3 regions of the Methylopila sp. 73B genome follow, and region 3 is predicted to be linked to each of the others. Evidence: predicted binding sites of a transcription regulator. Region 3 holds the regulator's gene; each other region holds the start of a gene.
What was found. The regulator LexA, encoded in region 3, represses DNA repair genes until DNA is damaged. The targets are predictions, from matches to a motif close to TGTTCNNNNTGTGTTCNG.
Positions count from the first base shown of each region.

Region 1: a site for LexA is predicted at 1,327-1,344, ahead of rmuC (DNA recombination protein RmuC). Genes of this name have one in related genera too.
Region 2: a site for LexA is predicted at 1,318-1,335, ahead of K244_RS0118295 (helicase-related protein). Genes of this name have one in related genera too.

Region 1 is NZ_JAFV01000001.1:3,293,114-3,295,377, reverse strand. Features, by position in the region: gene fmt (methionyl-tRNA formyltransferase) at 1-657, opposite strand, end outside; gene def (peptide deformylase) at 681-1,253, opposite strand; gene rmuC (DNA recombination protein RmuC) at 1,387-2,264, shown strand, end outside.
Region 2 is NZ_JAFV01000001.1:3,822,980-3,825,243, forward strand. Features, by position in the region: gene K244_RS0118295 (helicase-related protein) at 1-1,249, opposite strand, end outside; gene K244_RS0118300 (DUF3108 domain-containing protein) at 1,465-2,264, opposite strand, start outside.
Region 3 is NZ_JAFV01000001.1:1,160,653-1,162,916, forward strand. Features, by position in the region: gene K244_RS0105625 (vitamin B12-dependent ribonucleotide reductase) at 1-508, shown strand, start outside; gene lexA (transcriptional repressor LexA) at 819-1,520, shown strand; gene K244_RS0105635 (ComEC/Rec2 family competence protein) at 1,514-2,264, opposite strand, start outside.

The sequences.
Region 1 (2,264 bases), 2.1 Mb from region 3:
CGCGGGCTTCGCCCAGTCGATCCGCGATTCAGCCTTTTCGATCTTGGCGGCGTAGGTGACGCCCTCGCTGGCCTGCGCCCGGAACTGGAGGCCGCCGCGCCCGAGCGCCGCGACCGCGCGGCCCATGAGGTCGGCGCCGAGGCGCGAAAGCCGGTCGTGCAGTTCGCCGGCGGTCTCGTCCGCGCCGATCGCAAGCCGCTCCGCCATGCCGACGGGGCCGGTGTCGAGGCCCTCCTCCATGCGCATGGCCATCACCCCAGTCTCGGCGTCGCCGGCCATGATCGCGCGCTGGATGGGGGCCGCGCCGCGCCAGCGCGGCAGCAGCGAGGCATGGCAGTTGAGGCAGCCGAGCTCAGGGGCCTCGAGCGCGGCCCTGGGCAGGATCAGCCCGTAGGCGACGACGACCGCGAGGTCCGCGCCGTGCTCCGCAAAGCGGGCGATCGTTTCGTCGTCGCGGAAGCTGCGCGGCGTCTCGACGGGAATTCCAAAACTGTCCGCCAGGCGGTGCACCGGGCTCCTGGTCAGCTCCATGCCGCGGCCTGCGGGCTTCGGCGCGCGGGTGTAGACCGCCGCGACCTCGTGGCCCTGGCCGACGAGCTCCGACAGCACGGGCGCCGCGAAGTCCGGCGTGCCCATGAAGACGAGGCGAAGGGTCATGGATAGGGCGCGGACGAGGCCGCTCAGGCCTCGACCGTCTCCGGCGCGGCGCGGTCGCGCTTGTCGCGGCGGGGGAACGACGGCAGCTCGCCCACGGCGCGCGCCTTCTCGAACTTCTTCATCACCCGGTCCCGCTTGAGCCGCGAGATGTGGTCGATGAACAGCACGCCGTTGAGATGATCGATCTCGTGCTGGATGCAGACCGCGAGCAGGCCGTCGGCCTCGATCTCCTTCGGGGCGCCGGTCTCGTCGAGGTAGCGCACGGTGACCTGCGCCGGCCGCTCGACCTCCTCGTAGTAGTCTGGGATCGACAGGCAGCCCTCGTCGTAGACCTGCCGCTCGTCGGACGACTTGACGATCTCGGGGTTGATCAGCGTCAGCGGCTGCGGGGCCTCGTCCTTGCCGGCGAGGTCGATCGTCACCACGCGCTTCGCGACGCCGATCTGGATCGCCGCGAGCCCGATGCCGGCGGCGTCGTACATCGTCTCGTACATGGTCGCGACGAGCGCCTTGACCTCGTCGTCGACGCGTTCGACCGGCGCGCTGACGAGCCGCAGCTTGGAATCGGGAAGATAGACGAGAGGCGAGGCGGCCATGGCGCAGTTTCGACAGCTCTTAAAGACCCAAGGGAGGCTCCGGCGATAAGCCCTTGCCGCAAGGGCGTCAACATGTTCTTTATTTGTTCGCGTTACTGCAGCCGTATCTTGCGTGTTCGAGGCGATTGTCGCGATGTCCGAAACTCTCCTTGTCGTCGGCGGTCATGCCCTCAGCCTCGGCGAAACGCTGGCGGGGCTCGGCGCGGCTGTGCTCGGCGCGCTGCTCATCGTCATCGTCGCGCTGTTCCGTTCGGCCTCGATCCAGCACAACGCGAGCGCCGAGGCCGCATGGCGGGCGCGGGAGGCGGAGGCCCGGCTTGCCGGGCTCGAGCGCCAGCAGTCCGAAGCAAGCGGCCGGCTGCAGGCCTTCGCGTCCGCGCTCGGCGCGCGGCAGGCCGATCTCGCGCGCGGGGTCGCGGAACGGCTCGACGCGGTCGGGGCCCGCGTCGGCGACGGGCTGGCCGCGAGCGGGCAGGCGACCTCCGAGCAGTTGTCGCGACTGGAGGCCCGGCTCGCGGTGATCGACGCCGCCGGCGCCCAGATCGGCGCGCTCGCGGGCCAAGTGACGGACTTGAAGGCCATCCTGTCGAACAAGCCCGCCCGCGGCGCCTTCGGGCAGGGCCGCATGGAGGCGATCCTCAAGGACGCCCTGCCGCCCTCGGCCTACGCCTTCCAGGCGCGGCTCTCCACCGGCGTACGTCCCGACGCGCTGATCCGCCTGCCCGGCGACCCGCGCGGCCTCGCGGTCGACGCCAAGTTCCCGCTGGAAGGGTTCGAGCGCCTGCGCACGGCTGAGACCCCCGAGGCCGTGAAGGCGGCGGAAGCGCGGGTGCGCGCCGACGTCGGCCGGCACATCGCGGACGTCGGCGACAAGTACCTGCTGGCCGGCGAGACCCAGGACGTGGCGCTGCTGTTCGTGCCCTCCGAGCAGATTCACGCCGAGCTCGCCGAGCGGTTCGAGGACGTGACCGCGCGCGCCTACCGGGCGCGGGTGCTGATCGTCTCGCCCTC
Region 2 (2,264 bases), 2.7 Mb from region 3:
ACCAGTCGGTCGGGACCTTACCCGCAGAGCTCAGAAAACCATAGAGCTCCGCGAGAAGTTCAACGTGCTGGGCGGGCGCGATTTTGCGGTAGTCCGGCACCTGGCAGACGTCCCACAGCAGTTCGGTCCGCGCGCGGCCGCGCGCGGCGTCCCTGACGGCCGGATCGCGCGCGAGCGTCATGAGGGCGCGGACGTCGTCGGCGTCGGGCGCGCGCGTGAGGCCTTGCTCCGCCGGCGGCCGGGACAGGCTGTCGATCAGGGCGCCCGGCGAGCCGAAGTCGAGCTTGCCGTTCCGCCACTGCAGCACCCGGACGCTGTCGAAGCTGTGGGCCTCGATGCGCTCGGCCAGCTCCGGCTCGAACGGCGCGCAGCGGCCGGTGGTGCCGAAGGTCCCGTCCTTGAGGTGGCGGCCGGCGCGGCCTGCGATCTGGGCCATCTCGGCCGGGTTCAGCCGGCGGTGCTGGTGGCCGTCGAACTTTCGGTCGCCGGCGAAGGCGACGTGGTCGACGTCGAGGTTCAGTCCCATGCCGATCGCGTCGGTCGCGACGAGGTAGTCGACGTCGCCCGCCTGGTACATCGCGACCTGGGCGTTGCGGGTGCGGGGGCTGAGCTTGCCGAGCACCACCGCCGCGCCGCCGCGCTGCCGGCGGATGAGCTCGGCGATGGCGTAGACCTCCTCGGCCGAGAAGGCGACGATGGCGGTGCGCGGGGGCAGGCGGGTGATCTTGCGCTCGCCCGCGAACAGGAGCTGCGACAGGCGCGGCCGGGTCACGATGTTCGCGCCGGGCAGCAGGCGCTCCACCAGCGGCCGCATGGTGGCGGCGCCGAGCACCAGGGTCTCGTAGCGCCCGCGACGGTTCAGCAACCGGTCGGTGAAGACGTGGCCGCGGTCAAGGTCGGCGCAGAGCTGGATCTCGTCGATCGCGACGAAATCGACGTCGAGGTCGCGCGGCATGGCCTCGACGGTCGAGACCCAGTAGCGCGCGCCGAACGGCTTGATCTTCTCCTCGCCCGTGACGAGAGCGACCTTCTCGACGCCGACCTTCTCGACCAGCCGGCCGTAGACCTCGCGCGCGAGCAGGCGCAGCGGCAAACCGATCAGCCCGGAGCCGTGCGCCGCCATGCGTTCGATGGCGAGGTGGGTCTTGCCGGTGTTTGTGGGTCCGAGCACCGCCGTGACGCCGCGGCCGCGGAAGGGCGCGGCGAGGTCCGAGGCGGCGGCCGGCGCAAGATCTGCGACATCGGTCATTCACCTCTCCTTAGCATCTCGACGCGGCGGGATGCACGCGCCGCGAGTCCAGGGAGACGGCCTTCGACCGGAACGGGTCTGGAACGAACGGGGGGCGAATCGGCGACCTGACGAAAATTCGCGATTCGTTCCAAAGGCTTGAATCGACTCGCGGTTTTGGAGGGCGCCCCGAAGACGACGTTGTGCGGCTGAAAGCCTCAGGTCCCGAAGGCGGATCAGAGATCCTTGTCCTCGATCGACGCCCGCTGCGCGGGCGCGCCGACCGTGAACGAACTGGCCGCGATCACCGCCATGCCGATCTCGGTGCGCACCGCGATCTTCCACGGCAGCAGCACGGGCGCCCCGGCGACCGGCGCGAGCCAGATCTCCATGTCCTTGTTGCTCTCCATGAACTCCACCTGCTTGCGGCCGGGCCGGTGGCCGGAGATCGCCTTGTACGCCGCCTTGCAGACGACGACCTTGCCTTCGTACTGGCCGGGACCGGGGGTGGAGGGCTTCACCGTCTCGAAGCGGTCGAACCTCAGCCCCACGTCGAAGCGCTGGCGGCCGTCGAACACGGGCAGCGTGCGGTCGCAGGCCGCGGGCGCGAGCGGATCGCCGCCGCTCGCCACCGGCATCATCAGCGCGCTGACCGGATCGACGACGCCGCGCTTGTCGGCGTCGGAGATCGGCACGATGCCTTCCGTCCGCGGCGGGGGCTCGACCGACATGGTCCGCACGGCGCCGGACACCAGCGCGAAACGGATGACCTGGCCCTTCTCGCCGGACCTGGTGTTGATGGCGTAGGCGGTCGGGGTCACGTGGTCGGGGCGGAACGCTCCCCGCGAGGTGGCCGCGCCGCGGCCCCCGGTTAGAAACTTCGCGAGGCCGGTCATGCGGGCGCTCACGTTCATGTCGTAGGACGAGCCCTTAAATCCTGCCTGCATCGAGGCCGCGCCGATGCCGAACCCGGCGAGAGTCAGATCGTAGCGGGCGCGCACGCGGGTTTCGGCGGCGTCGGCGGCGGAGGCGGCTG
Region 3 (2,264 bases):
GATCCTCGACTACGTGTTCCGCGAGCTCGCGATCTCCTACCTCTCGCGCTACGACCTCGCGCACGTCGACCCCTCCGACATCACGCCGGACGCGATCGGCGGCGGCGTCGAGCAGGGCAAGGCCCCGAGCGCGCCGGTGTCGAAGGGTCTGCTGCGCGGTCGTCAGCTGTCGGCGGTGCCGTCCGTCAGCCCGACGCCTGAGCCGAAGGGCGCGTCGAACGTGACCACGATCGGGACGCCCCGTCCCGTCTCCGCGGGCCTCGCCGTCCAAGGGGCGACCGCCCTCAAGCGCGAGCCGCAGCCGGCGGCCGAGGAGGCCCTTGGCCACCTCGCCTGGGAGGCCCCCGCGCCCGCCCCGGCCGCCAAGACCGCCGAGACCCGCCGCATGGAGGCTCGCGTCAAAGGCTATGAAGGCGATAACTGCTCAGAGTGCGGCAACTACACGATGGTCCGCAACGGCACCTGCCTGAAGTGCGACACCTGCGGAAGCACGAGCGGCTGCAGCTGAACGCCGACGACGTAGAGATCCGCGCTCTCTACGAGCCTTCGGCTGTCCGTAGCTGGACAATACCTTTCGAGAACCCGGGCGGTCCCAGTGGGGCCGCCCGGAAAGCTTTATGGAACATACGACGAACGTTTGCGCATGCTGCGCTGGGGCCGGTGGTGGTCCTGCAGGGAGATCTCCCCCGCGTCGCCCGGCGCCTCGGCGCCCAAGGCTTGTTAAGCCGCGCGGGAACGGAACGTTAAGAGTTGCGGAACACATCTAGAACAGGTAGATATCTGTTCATGATTTGTTTTGATTCTTGGCGGGCCCGCCCATGCTGACGCGCAAACAGTACGAACTGCTCCGCTTCATCCATGAGCGGCTGAAGGAGACCGGCGTGCCGCCCTCCTTCGACGAGATGAAGGACGCGCTGGATCTCAAGTCGAAATCCGGCATTCACCGCCTCATCATGGCGCTCGAGGAGCGCGGGTTCATCCGGCGCCTGCCGAACCGCGCGCGGGCGCTGGAGGTGGTGAAGCTGCCGGAGGCGGCGGCCCCCCCTGTCTCGCGGCCCACGGGCCGGTTCGCTCCCAACGTCATCGAGGGCAATCTGGGGCGGGTGCGCCCGCCGCAGTCGGACGACGACGACAACCGCATGGTCGCGATCCCGGTCATGGGCCGGATCGCCGCCGGCGTGCCGATCGAGGCGATCCAGGCGAAGAGCCACACCATCGCGGTCTCCCCCGACATGCTGTCCACGGGCGAGCACTTCGCGCTCGAGGTGCGCGGCGACTCGATGATCGAGGCCGGCATCCTCGACGGGGACCTTGTCCTCATCCGCAAGCAGACCGTCGCGGACACCGGCGACATCGTTGTCGCGCTCGTCGACGACGAGGAGGCGACGCTGAAGCGCCTGCGCAAGCGCGGCGCGTCGATCGCCCTCGAAGCGGCGAACCCGGCCTACGAGACGCGTATTTTCGGCCCCGACCGGGTGGCGATCCAGGGGCGGCTCGTCGGGCTGATCCGGCGCTACTGATCGTCGTCCAAAGGCAAGTCGTCGTCGGCCGGGTCGGTCGGGTCGACCGGCTTTGTAATGTCACTCGATTGCGGCGGACGACGGGGTTCGAAACGCAGCGCCAGAACGTCCGGCGGCGGGCGGACCGTCGCCGCCGCTCCCTCCCAGGGCCTATGTCCGGCGGGATCGCGCGCGGCGGTCGCGACGAATGCGTCGCCCTCGCGCGTGAGCGACAGCGCGCCGGTGGCGCGCAACGCGGCGCGGTCGATGACGGCCGCCGTCTTAGCGCAGGCAGGCGGCGCCTCAAGCCGGGTGATGACGAGCGCCGCCCGCCGGCAATCCTCCTCGAAAGCGCGCGCGTCCCAGACCAGCGCGACGTCGCGTTCGTCGTCGAGCCGGCCGACGCAGCCATAGGCGTCGCAGCGCGGCGTCGCCGACCTCGGTGGCCGGCCGTCGCGGTCGACGATGTCGCCGTCGGCCGCGAGCCAGACCTTCGCGGCGAAGGTGGTCGGGCGGGCGCCCAGCAGCGCCAGCCGCCCGTCGGCGCCCCGGATCGCGGCGGCGCGGCCGTCGCGGTCGATCACCAGGTCCGGTCGCCCAGGAGCCGCAGCCAAAGCGAGGCCCGCCGCAATTACGGGCGCGGCTGCGTAGCGGAGGGCGGTTCGCCACACGCAGAGCCAGGCCAGCCCCAGCGACAGCAGGGCGAGCGCCGGGGCGCCGAAGGCTGGGATCGCGCGCTCGGAGCCCGGCCAGGAGGCGACCGCG